3 regions of the Mesorhizobium sp. YR577 genome follow, and region 1 is predicted to be linked to each of the others. Evidence: predicted binding sites of a transcription regulator. Region 1 holds the regulator's gene; each other region holds the start of a gene.
What was found. The regulator LexA, encoded in region 1, represses DNA repair genes until DNA is damaged. The targets are predictions, from matches to a motif close to TGTTCNNNNTGTGTTCNG.

Region 1 (4,357 bases):
CGGCATGGACGTTCTGATCGAAGTGCATGACGAGGCTGAGACAGAGCGGGCACTGAAACTGTCCTCGCAACTGGTTGGCATTAACAACCGCAACCTGCGGACCTTCGAGACAAGCCTTGAGACGTCGGAAAGATTGTCGTCACTGGTGCCCGATGACCGCTTGCTGGTCGGCGAAAGTGGGATCTTTACCCACGAGGATTGCCGGCGGCTGGAACGTTTCGGCATCGGCACATTCCTGGTCGGTGAGAGCCTGATGCGGCAGCAGGACGTGGCAGCGGCAACGCGTGCGCTGCTGACTGGCAAGGCCGCGCAAGCGGTAAATGGCTAGGCCATGAGCGGCAAACCCGCCCTCACCCATCTCGGCGTCGAAGGCCAGGCGCATATGGTCGATGTCGGCGAAAAGGCTGAAACAGAGCGCACGGCGATCGCCGAGGGCTTTGTCACCATGTTGCCCGAAACGCTGAAACTGATCCGCGAGGGCAACGCCAAGAAGGGCGATGTTCTTGGCACTGCGCGCATCGCCGGCATCATGGCGGCCAAGCGGGCACATGAGCTGATCCCGCTCTGCCACCCGCTGCTCCTAACCAAGGTTTCGGTCGACATCGAAGCTGACGATTCCCTGCCCGGCCTGCGCGTGACCGCACTTGCCCGCGTCACCGGCAAGACCGGTGTCGAAATGGAAGCGCTGACGGCGGCTTCCGTCGCCTGCCTGACCATCTACGACATGGCCAAGGCCGTCGATCGCGGCATGGTCATTTCCGGCATCAGGCTGGTCCAGAAGACCGGCGGCAAATCCGGCGACTACCGGGTGGACGCATAGATGGCACTCCTTCCGGTCGCCGAGGCCCTACAGCGACTGCTAGATGGCGCCGGTCCCGGCAACGCGGAATCCGTAGCGTTGGCCGAGGCTGCCGAGCGCGTGCTGGCCGAACCTGTACGAGCGCTGCGCACGCAACCGCCGTTCGACGCATCGGCCATGGATGGATATGCGGTGCGCAGTGCTGACGTCGCCAATGTCCCGGCAACGCTGCACGTTATCGGCGAAGCTCCGGCTGGGCGGCGCTTTGCCGGCAAAGTAGAGCCGGGTCAGGCCGTCCGCATCTTCACGGGAGCGCCGATGCCGGATGGTGTCGATACCATCGTCATTCAGGAGAACACCCGAAAGCTCGATGGCAGAACCGTAGAGGTCACCGAAACGGTGGATGCCGGTCGCCACATAAGGCGCCGGGGCCTCGATTTTTCCACAGGCGACCTGCTGCTGGACAAAGGCAGGGTCCTGGACGCGGGTGCGCTTTCGCTTGCAGCCTCGGCCAACCACCCTCGCCTTCCCGTCGTGAAAAAGCCGCTGCTGGCGATCATCGCCACCGGCGACGAGCTTTTGCCGCCGGGCAGCGAACCAGGCCCCGACCAGATCATCGCCTCGAACAGCTTCGGCGTGGCAGCGATCGCCGAATCGGTTGGCGCAAGGGTGCTCGACCTCGGCATCGCGCCCGATCGCAAGGAGGCCATCGCGGCGCTGATCAAGCGAGCCATGGAGGCCGGCGCAGACGTGATCGTGACTCTGGGCGGCGCATCCGTCGGCGATCACGACTTCATCCACGACGTTTTGACCAGCGAAGGCGTAAAGCTCGATTTCTGGAAGATCGCTATGCGGCCCGGCAAGCCGCTGATGTTCGGCCGACTCGGGCACACCCGCTGCATCGGCTTGCCCGGAAATCCGGTGGCGAGTCTTGTCTGCTCGCATCTGTTCCTGAAGCCGCTGCTGTCGCGACTTGGCGGGCGGCACCATGTGTCTGATATCCATGAGGCTTTCCTCGGCGCAGCAATGCAGGCCAACGATCTGCGCCAGGATTATGTGCGCGCCGTTCTTCGAGACGACGATGCCGGGCTCGTAGCGACGCCGTTCGAGATCCAGGATTCCTCAATGCTGAGGACATTCACCGAGGCCAATGCGTTGATCATCCGCGAACCTTTTGCGCCGGCGGCCGAGGCTGGTGCGCCATGCACCGTCCTGAGGATTCGCTAGGTCAGGCCTATCGATCGGCACATATCCGATCGACTGGTTCCAATATCGGCGCGTTCGCGTATTGTTTCCAGTACCTTAAGATATTCATTAAAATTTAAACGGTTGCAGAACACAAATGGAACAGATAGTGTTTGTTCTGGTTTTGTTTTTGGTTTGATTCTTCGGGGGTGGCCATGCTGACGCGCAAGCAACACGAGCTTCTAATGTTCATCCACGAGAGGATGAAAGAAGCGGGAATCCCGCCTTCCTTCGATGAAATGAAGGAAGCGCTCGATCTGGCATCGAAATCCGGCATCCACAGGTTGATCACTGCTCTTGAAGAGCGCGGGTTCATTCGCCGGCTACCGAATCGCGCTCGCGCACTCGAAGTTCTCCGCCTGCCCGACTCCATGGCCCCCGGGCTGGCACCGCAGCGCGCGAAATTCTCGCCGAGCGTCATCGAGGGCAGCCTAGGTCGACGCCCCCCGGAACCTGCGCGCGGCCCTGTAGCCGGGAATGATGATGTCGGCTCCGCCGTTTCGATCCCCGTAATGGGCCGGATCGCTGCCGGTGTGCCGATCGAAGCCATCCAGCACAAGACGCATTCAATCTCCGTGCCGCCGGAGATGATCATGGGCGGCGAGCACTATGCGCTTGAAGTCAAAGGCGATTCGATGATCGAGGCCGGTATTTTTGACGGCGACACGGTGATCATCCGCAATGCCAATACGGCAAACCCCGGCGAAATCGTCGTTGCGCTGGTAGATGAAGAGGAAGCCACGCTCAAGCGCTTCCGCCGCAAGGGCGCTTCCATTGCGCTGGAAGCCGCCAATCCAGCCTATGAAACGCGGATTTTCGGACCTGACCGTGTGAAGGTCCAGGGCAAGCTGGTGGGATTGATCCGGCGTTATTGACGACACGCGGCAGCGCCTGACTATGGTTTGGCGCTTCGCGAATTTGAGTATCTCGACTTTTTTAACTGATTGTTCGCCGGCTTACTTTCTCTCCGCTGATAAGGCGGCAGTCCTCTCGCCTCTCGAGAAAATGCTCGTTGTGTATGCCAGGGGCGGTATGGTTGTGTCAGCGCGAAACGAATTTCGGCACGACGATCCGAAATGTCGCCATAGAGATAGACGGCGGCGCTGCCGAACTTGGCCAGTTCGCGCTTGGTGACAACCAGCGGGACGGCGTCTTCGCAGACATCCTCGGCAGTCGCGTCGTCGATCACGATGAGGCTGGCATAGTCGCACGCGCGTCGCGCGGAACGCCAATCGGCAGCGTGAGCGATGATTGCGCCCGATCTGTGCGTCGCCAGACACAGACCGTTATGGCAATCGAAACCAGCAGCGAGCGAGTTCACCGGCTTTTCGCGAGATTGTCCCGACGAAACGGCCGTATCGCTTGATGCAAGGTCGGCCGCTTCAATTTCCGCGGAATCATCGAAGGACGCGTCGGTTGGTGAATTACGGCGCCCAGCCCGGCTCGACCTTTTCTTGCCGGCATCATTGATCGTATCGACCGGCTTGATCAGATATTCCGACAACAGCGCCCGCTTCCAGTTTTCGATGGTGAATTCGTTCGGCCGCGCGCGGTTGACTGCGAGATTTTCATCATCGACCGGTACGGCCACCAGTCTCGCATCTTCCGAGACGAGAATGTCTGGCGCTCGCACATCTGCCAGAAGCAGCATTCCTGCGAGCGCGAAAGGCACTGCGAGCAACCGCAGCCACGTCGAGGCCATCGTCGCAATCACCAGCGCGACGGTGAGCAATACCAGGGATCGCCCCGAAACCAGCCCGACGGCGTCGATGGGCGAGCGATCCGATATCCATTGTGAGATGACGATCATCGCCGTCAGCCCTTTGCCCATAACGTAGAAGAACGGGCCATCCAGGCCGAGCGGCATCGCCAATGAACCGGCGACAGCAAAAGGCATGACGAGGATCGATACGGCGGGCATGACGCCGAGATTGGCGAGCAGGCTGAGCGGCGAAACCCTTTGAAAATGATAGGCGCCGAATGCGGTCGTCGCGAGACCGGCGATGATCGAGGTCATGGCGAGTGCACCGACCGAGCCGATCGTGCGCTTGGTCAAACCGGCAATCAGTGACGCATTGCCCGGAGGAACAAAAGGCTTTGACCTTTGCGAACGCCTCTCCGCCCACAAGGCATAAGCGCCGACCAGAGCAGCCGTTGCCGCGAAAGACATCTGGAAGCTCGGGCCGATAACCTCATGCGGCGAAATTACAATGACGACGATGGCCGCGATCGCCAGATTGCGCATGGTCAGCGCACCGCGGTCGAACAGCAGCGCAGTCAGCATGATCGCGAGCATGATGAAGCTGCGTTGGG
Region 2 (4,357 bases), on a different contig from region 1:
AGCTGGTCGAACATGGTGATGCCCCACATGTCCTTGCCGGTCAGCGGCGGCGGCATGAAGGTCAGGGCAGACACAGGCTGCGTCGGCGATGCGTGGTCGCCTTCGATCGCACCGCCCGGCGCCGGCATCTCGGTGACGGAAAGCACAGGCTCGCCCGTGCGGCGATCGAGCACATAGATGTCGCCCTGCTTCGTCGGGCCGACGAGCGCAGGCACCACACCCTTATCCGTATTGATGTCGACCAGGCTTGGCTGTGCCGGGATATCCATGTCCCACAGATCGTGATGCACGGTCTGGCGCACCCAGCGCATCTGCCCAGTGTTGAGATCGAGCGCGGTGATCGATGACGAGAACTTTTCCACATTCTCGCTGCGATCCATGCCGAGCTGGTCCGGCGTCTTGTTGCCGAGCGGCACGAAAAGCAGGCCGAGCTTCTCATCCGCACTTGGCGTGGACCACATGTTGGGCGAGTTCGCCGTGTAGGTTTCGCCCGCAGCGATCGGCGTCGTCTTGTCCGGGTTGCCGGAATCGAAATTCCACACCAGCGCGCCGGTGTCGGCATCATAGGCGCGGATGACGCCCGACGGCTCGTCAGCTGCATAGTTATCGTTGACCGCACCGCCGACTATGATCTTGCCCCCGGCGATCAATGGCGCCGAAGTCGAGTAATAATAGCCCGGCTGCTTGTAGGGCATGTTGGCGTAGAGATCGATCGTGCCGCCATTGGCAAAGCCGCTGCAAACCTGCCCATTGGCCGCATCGAGTGCGATCAGGCGTGCATCCGAGGTCGGCAGGTAGACGCGCTGCGCACAGGGCTGCCCGGCCGCAACCTTGGTGTCATTGTAGTAGGACACGCCGCGGCAGGTCTGGTGCTGGCGGTCGCTGTCCTCGGCGATCTTGGGATCGAAGCGCCACTTTTCCTTGCCGGTCGCCGCGTCGATGGCGATCGCCCAGTTGTGCGGGGTGCAGATATAAAGCGTGTCGCCAATCTTCAGCGGCGTCACCTGATAGGTCGTTTCCGGCACGTCCGCCGACGTACGCACATCTCCGGTCTGGAAGGTCCATGCCGGCGTCAGCGTCGAGACGTTCTGAGGCGTGATCTGGTCGAGCGGCGAATAGCGCTGGCCATATTGCGTGCGGCCATAGAAATGCCATTCGCCCGCCGGCACGTCGCCGCCGCCGAGATCCGGCGTGGCGGCGACCTTGTCCGTCGGCAACTCGCCGGCAATGTCCTGCGGATCGACCGTCATCGACGCGCCTGCCGCAATCAGTGCGGCAAGAACGCCGGCCGCCAGCGGTATTGCGCCGCCGGAAGCCGTCAGGCGCCGCCGCACCCACGGCGTCAGCAGCCACAGCGCCAGAAGCACGACAACACCGCCTCGCGGGCCAAGCTGCCACCAGTCGAGACCGACTTCCCATATAGCCCAGGCGAGCGTTCCGATCAGCACCAGCGCGAAAACCCAAAGCGCAGCCCCCGAACGCTTGAACAGCAGCCACGCCGTCAGCAGGAAGCCGATGCCCACAATGACGTAATAGAGACTGCCACCGACCGTGGCGAGCCACACGCCGCCACCGGCTAGGAAGAGCCCAAGAATGAGGAAGACAAGCGCCGTGATAACCGTTGCCAAGATCGTTGCCCTTATGATTTCGGGGACCGTTCGAGGCAAGCCAAACCCTCGACGGCCAAGCGTTGAGTCGTCAGGCGCCAGTTTTCCGCCGAACCGCAAACACTGTCAAATGACGGATATGGGAGCACCTGCGCCGCCGCAAGCTGCCGAAACACACGCCTTATGCGCCGGATACCGTCAGATCGGGCTTGTTCGCGCTTTGTTTTAGCGCTTCTTCTGGCCTTTCTGGCCCGAATCACTACATTCGGAGCAAATGTCAGACTTTCCAGACGACATGCCCTTCTTCGACGAGGATCCCGCGCCTCGCGCCGCCCCTGCGCGCGCGCCGGCGCAAGGCGGTGGCATTGCCGCGCGCGCCATGGCTGCCCGCCAGGGTTCGGCCCCGGATTATCTGAAAGGCCTCAACGAAGAGCAGCGGCTGGCGGTGGAAACCATCGACGGCCCGGTTCTGGTTCTGGCTGGCGCCGGTACCGGCAAGACGCGCGTGCTGACCACCCGCATCGCCCACATCCTCAGCCTCGGCCGCGCCTTCCCCAGCCAAATCCTCGCCGTGACCTTCACCAACAAGGCCGCGCGCGAAATGAAGCAGCGCGTCGGCCTGCTGGTCGGCGAGGCTGTCGAAGGCATGCCCTGGCTCGGCACCTTCCACTCCATCGGCGTGAAAATGCTGCGCCGCCATGCCGAGCTGGCCGGCCTGCGCTCGGATTTCACCATTCTCGACACCGACGATGTCATCCGCCTGATCAAGCAGCTCATCCAGGCCGAGGGGCTGGACGACAAGCGCTGGCCGGCGCGCCAGTTCGCCATGATGATCGACGGCTGGAAGAACAAGGGCCTCGGCCCCTCCGAAATTCCCGAGGGCGACGCCCGCGCCTTCGCCAACGGCAAGGGCCGCCAGCTCTATCAGGCCTATCAGGACCGGCTGAAGACGCTGAACGCCTGCGATTTCGGCGACCTGCTCTGCCACCCGATCCGCATTTTCCGCGGGCACCCGGATGTGCTGAAGGAATATCACAAGCGCTTCAAATACATCCTCGTCGACGAGTATCAGGACACCAACACCGCGCAATATATGTGGCTGCGGCTGCTGGCGCAGGAAACCGGCGCGCCGGGCCAGAAGAATGTCTGCTGCGTCGGCGACGACGACCAGTCGATCTATGGCTGGCGCGGTGCCGAGGTCGACAACATCCTGCGCTTCGACAAGGATTTTCCCGGCGCCACCGTCATCCGCCTCGAGCGCAACTACCGCTCGACCGCCCATATCCTCGGTGCAGCCTCCCACCTCATCGCCCACAATGAGGGCCGGCTGGGCAAGACGCTGTTCACCGAAAAGGTCGAGGACGACGACTCCCGGGTCAATGTCCACGCCGCCTGGGATTCGGAGGAGGAAGCCCGCGCCGTCGGCGAGGAGATCGAGTCCGCCCAGCGCAAGGGCCACAAGCTCAACGACATGGCCATCCTGGTGCGCGCCTCCTTCCAGATGCGCGAATTCGAAGACCGTTTCGTCACGCTCGGCCTGAACTACCGCGTCATCGGCGGCCCGCGCTTCTATGAGCGCCAGGAAATCCGCGACGCCATGGCCTATTTCCGCGTCGTCGCCCAGCCGGCCGACGACCTCGCCTTCGAGCGCATCGTCAATGTGCCCAAGCGCGGGCTTGGCGAGGCGGCCATAAGACAGGTGCACGACACGGCGCGTGCGCTGCGCATTCCGATGCTGGAAGCGGCCGGAAACCTCGCCGAAAGCGATGAGCTGAAGCCCAAGCCGCGCGCCGCCTTGCGCGAGGTCGCCGCCAATTTCGAGCGCTGGCAGAAGGCGCTCGACAACACGCCCCACACCGAGCTTGCCGAGACGATCCTCGAGGAATCCGGCTACACCGACATGTGGAAGAACGACCGCTCGGCCGAAGCGCCGGGCCGGCTCGAAAACCTCAAGGAGCTCATCCGCTCCATGGAGGAATACGAGTCGCTGCGTTCCTTCCTCGAGCATGTCGCGCTGGTGATGGACAGCGAGCAGAACGAAAACCTCGACGCCGTCAACATCATGACGCTGCATTCGGCCAAGGGGCTGGAATTCGAGACCGTCTTCCTCCCCGGCTGGGAGGAAGGCCTGTTCCCGCACCAGCGCTCGCTCGACGAAGGCGGCCGTTCCGGGCTGGAGGAAGAGCGCCGGCTGGCTTACGTCGGCGTCACCCGCGCCAAGAAGAACCTGCACATCTGGTTCGTTTCCAACCGTCGCATCCACGGCCTGTGGCAATCCACTATCCCGTCGCGCTTTCTCGACGAACTGCCCGAGGCCCATGTCGAAGTGGCCGAAGCCGGCAACAGCTATGGCGGCTACGGCGGCGGCTCCTTCGCCGGCGGGCGCGGCGGTCGCCAGAACCCCTATGGCGCGTCGCGCTTCGACAATGTCGGCCAGGATTCCGGCTCATTCTCCAACACCTATGCCACACCAGGCTGGCAGCGCGCACAGGCGAACCGCAATGACGCAACCGACCGCAACTGGGGCTCGCGCTCCGGCCACGCGGTGGAGCGCATCGGCTATGGCGAGACCGATTCAGGCTATGGCGCCGGCCGCGGCTCGGTCAAAAGCCGCACCATCGAAGGCGAACTCGTCGCCAAATCCGTCTCCGACACCCCCTCGCCCTTCAAGGTCGGCGACCGCGTGTTCCACCAGAAATTCGGCAACGGCAATGTCTCGGTCGTCGATGGCAACAAGCTGACGATTGACT
Region 3 (4,357 bases), on a different contig from region 1:
GCGCAGGCAGAACGCGGGGCTCGCGACCGGACGCATCGTAAGTTTCCTGGAAATCGACGGTATCCTTGTCAATATCCTCCAGAAGCTCGTGCGCGACCTTGGTCAGGCGCGATTCCGTATAGCGCATCGCCGCAGGCGGATCGCCGTCGATGGAGCCGAAATTGCCCTGCCCGTCGATCAGCGGAACGCGCAGCGACCAATCCTGCGCCATGCGAACCAAGGCGTCATAGATCGAGGCGTCGCCGTGGGGATGGTATTTACCCATGACGTCGGCGACCGGGCGCGCCGACTTCACATATTTGCGGTTCCAGTGGTAGCCGCTTTCATGGGCGGCAAAAAGGATACGCCGGTGAACCGGCTTCAGCCCGTCGCGAACGTCCGGAAGCGCACGACTGACGATGACGCTCATCGCATAGTCGAGATAGGAACGCTGCATCTCCTCGATGATCGAGATAGGCTCGATATCGGAGGGGCCGCCGGGTCCACCCGGTAATTTCTGGTCGGTCAAATCGGATCACTTAAACTAGGAGAATCACTGCCCTCTTATATAGGAACGATACCGATTTCACCAATACCGAGCGCTTTTTTCCAGAACTGTTTTTCGCCACAAATTCAAATGGATACCGACGATTCGGGCAATCCTGCGACACCATGTCGAAAATATGCCTCCCAAGAAATCAGGAGGCCTTTGCCCTGATCTTGCCGTGAGGGGACTGGCGCGCGGAAAGCCGGCAATGTAGCCTGCCTGCAGGAGGACACGGAATGCCGAATTTCGACAGTGTTTTCAACGCCTTCGTGACGCTCCTGGTGACCATCGATCCGCCCGGGCTGGCGCCGATCTTCCTTGCGGTTACGCGGGGCATGACACGCGCGCAGCGCAGTCAGGTTTCGATCCGCGCCAGCATCATCGGCTTCGGCGTCATGGCGCTGTTTGCGATTGCCGGCGCGTCGATCCTGTCGGTGTTCGGCATCACCCTGCCTGCCTTCCGCGTCGCAGGCGGTTTCCTGTTGTTTTTCATTGCCTTCGAGATGGTTTTCGAGAAACGGCAGGACCGCAAGGAGAAGATTTCGGACGTGGCGATCACCAAGGATCACATCCACAACATTGCGGCATTTCCGCTGGCGATCCCGCTGATCGCGGGGCCAGGCGCCATCTCGGCGACGGTGCTGCTGTCAGGCTCATTTCCGGGGTGGGCCGCGCAGGCAGCACTGGTCGGCATCATCTTCCTGTGCCTTGCCCTCACCTACCTCGTTTTCATCCTGGCGGAGCGCATCGACGGCCTGCTTGGCCAGACCGGCCGTTCGATCCTGACGCGACTTCTCGGCGTCATCCTGGCGGCACTGGCCGTCCAGTTCGTTGCCGATGGCATCAAGGCAATGGTGGCGGCAGGCTGATCGATTTCAAAGGCAGCCGTAAAGACTATCGGCAAAGTCTTTCTAGACAGAAAACGGGTTCGCGGGAGCGTTGAACGCCCCCGCGAAAAAGTCACTCAGAACGGGATTTCGTCGTCGAGATCGCGTGACGAACCACCGCCACCGCCGCCTCGGTTTCCACCACCGCCGCCACCGCCACGGTTGAAATCATCGTTCGGGCCGGACTGGCCGAAATCCGATCCACGGCCACCGCCGCCGCCATAGCTCACCTGCCCGCCGTCGCCGCCCTGCCCGCGCGCGTCGAGCATCTGCAATTCGCCGCGGAACTTCTGCAGCACGATTTCGGTCGTGTAGCGCTCATTGCCGGTCTGGTCCGTCCATTTGCGGGTCTGCAACTGACCCTCGACATAGACCTTCATGCCCTTCTTCAGATACTGCTCGGCGACCTTGGCGAGGTTGTCATTGAAGATGACGATATTGTGCCACTCGGTCTTTTCCTTGCGCTCGCCGGAATTCTTGTCGCGCCAGCTTTCGGAGGTGGCGACACGAATGTTGACGACCGGCTCACCCGAGTTCAACCGCCTGATTTCCGGATCCGCGCCGAGATTACCAACCAGAATGACTTTATTGACGCTACCCGCCATGACACCGCTCCGCGCTTATCCTAACAAAATCGGCAAATTTGCCGGTACACCTTAGCCCATAGACACCATCCCGGCCACAACGGGGATGAAATTCAGGCTCTGTCCACAAGTTGTTTGTTCTCATTTTGTTCTATACAGCAATTCACCGTATTTCAAGCGCCGCCATCCGATTTCACGTCTTTTTCAACCGAAAGCCGCAATTATCGAAACTTAGCTGCTGGGTTGAGCGGATGCGGCACCAAATGCCTCCAAAGTCAGGTCCATGGCGTAGGTACGGCTGAAAGGCATCGAAAAATGCCCGTACCTGATTGAAAGCTGGCGCGCCGCCTCTTTGATATCTACACCGCTGACCGCGGCCAGATAGAGCGCCGAAACCAATCCGCTGCGATCAGCGCCCGACTGACAATGAACGAGCAGCGGTTTCCTCGCCTGGCGCATTATCGCAACAAGCCTGGCGATCTCCTTGCTGTCCATCTCGGTGATCGAACTGACGCGAAAATCGATCTGCTTGATCCCGAGCCTCGCGTTTTCCGCCTTCTCCGCTTCGTACCATGCGAAGCCATCATGCGGTCCCCTGAGGTTGATGACGGACTTTACGCCGTATTTGTCGGCGTATTCTTGCAGCTGGCGCGGCGTCGGCTGCGCCGCGCGATAGAGTTCGCCGGGCACGACCGTATGGAAGTTTCCGGAAAGCTGCAGATCGCAAAGGAATGCACCAAGCGCCAACAGAGGCAGTGCGAGAGCCCCCGCAATCCAGACACCCGCTCGCGCAGGCACCGACCGCTTCCCAAACACCGTCATACTCAAGGCCTCGCGAAACCGGGCGATGCCTCGTCTTGATGAAAAAGGACGTCGGCATTGGCGAGCGCCAATTTCCCCAGCGATTGCGGCAAATCGCGGTTAGCCGTGAGGCGGCACGGCGGCGGAGATTTGTTATTGTGGCGTCAAACGGCGTTTTCGACGGGATGTCTGTCGGGATCATGAAAACAGCCTCGCCGCTCATTCAAGAGCGGTCGAGGCTTTGATGACATTTTTGCCAACTGCCGGGAGTGTTTTACCGGCTTTGCTTTCGGATGCTACGCGGCTTCAGCCAACGATCCGACTAGTGGTCTCTGATTTTCTTTTTTGGGGACGGCAGGTCACAGTCTGCCGGGCAAGCCCGGGCACTTATGCCTGGCGCGGCTCCGCGCATTTGCAGAGCCATTTGGGACTGTCAGGTGGGGTCATACCTCGCTCCTCTGTCAGTTTCTCCAAAGTCTTCCAAAGCGCTTATTCGCTGGTTTGCGGCGTCTCGCAAACCGCCTACCGGCTGCGAAGAACATCGAAGGATGCTCGGCTCCAGATGACATAGGAAGTCTGCTCCTTCGATTTTTCGGCGTCAACCACGCGAAGCCTTGCCGGCAAAAATGTGATCGGCCTGTAACAAAGCCATATGGCTTATGCACAATATGTCAGGAGCGTGTTCGGCCTTTGTTCTTTTCGCTTGCTCCCCGCGGGCAAAGGCGGCTAAACCCTGCTGACGGAGAGGGTTGGGCGTCCCTCGACAGAGCGGCAAAAATACCTACATGACGGGATGGCCGGACAGACGGGCCAATCCAACAGTTTTCTTGAATTGAGGCGGCGGACCGGCATGGCCGATCATAAATATCTTTCCATTCGCGGTGCGCGCGAACACAATCTGAAAAACATCGATCTCGACCTTCCCCGGGATTCGTTGATCGTCATGACCGGCCTCTCAGGCTCGGGCAAGTCGTCGCTGGCGTTCGACACGATCTATGCCGAGGGCCAGCGCCGCTATGTCGAGAGCCTTTCGGCCTATGCGCGTCAGTTCCTCGAGATGATGCAGAAGCCGGATGTCGACCAGATCGACGGTCTGTCTCCAGCTATCTCGATCGAGCAGAAGACGACCTCGCGCAATCCGCGCTCGACGGTCGGAACCGTCACCGAAATCTACGACTATATGCGCCTGCTGTTCGCGCGCGTCGGCGTTCCCTATTCGCCGGCGACCGGCCTGCCGATCGAGAGCCAGACGGTTTCGCAGATGGTCGACCGCGTGTTGGCGCTGGAAGAAGGCACGCGCCTGTTCATCATGGCGCCGATGGTGCGCGGCCGCAAAGGCGAGTACCGCAAGGAACTGGCAGAGCTCCTGAAGAAGGGCTTTCAGCGCGTCAAGGTCGATGGCGTCTTCTACGAGATCGCCGATGTTCCAGCGCTCGACAAGAAGTACAAGCACGACATCGACGTCGTGGTCGACCGCGTCGTCGTGCGCGGCGATCTGGCAACGCGCCTGGCGGATTCCATCGAGACGGCGCTGAAGCTCGCCGACGGACTTGCGGTCG

Region 2: the regulator LexA is predicted to act here: its motif matches at 1,818-1,835, upstream of BM413_RS15890 (ATP-dependent helicase).
Region 3: the regulator LexA is predicted to act here: its motif matches at 2,134-2,151, upstream of ssb (single-stranded DNA-binding protein).

What each region holds. Positions count from the first base shown of each region.
Region 1 covers NZ_FPBI01000015.1:169,250-173,606, reverse strand. The annotation lists gene trpC (indole-3-glycerol phosphate synthase TrpC) at 1-328, shown strand, start outside; gene moaC (cyclic pyranopterin monophosphate synthase MoaC) at 332-820, shown strand; gene glp (molybdopterin molybdotransferase MoeA) at 821-2,026, shown strand; gene lexA (transcriptional repressor LexA) at 2,200-2,919, shown strand; gene BM413_RS21810 (ComEC/Rec2 family competence protein) at 2,940-4,357, opposite strand, start outside.
Region 2 covers NZ_FPBI01000010.1:71,209-75,565, reverse strand. The annotation lists gene BM413_RS15895 (glucose/quinate/shikimate family membrane-bound PQQ-dependent dehydrogenase) at 1-1,628, opposite strand, end outside; gene BM413_RS15890 (ATP-dependent helicase) at 1,882-4,357, shown strand, end outside.
Region 3 covers NZ_FPBI01000007.1:156,588-160,944, reverse strand. The annotation lists gene gyrA (DNA gyrase subunit A) at 1-508, opposite strand, end outside; gene BM413_RS12260 (MarC family protein) at 763-1,395, shown strand; gene ssb (single-stranded DNA-binding protein) at 1,491-2,018, opposite strand; gene BM413_RS12250 (dual specificity protein phosphatase family protein) at 2,229-2,687, opposite strand; gene uvrA (excinuclease ABC subunit UvrA) at 3,649-4,357, shown strand, end outside.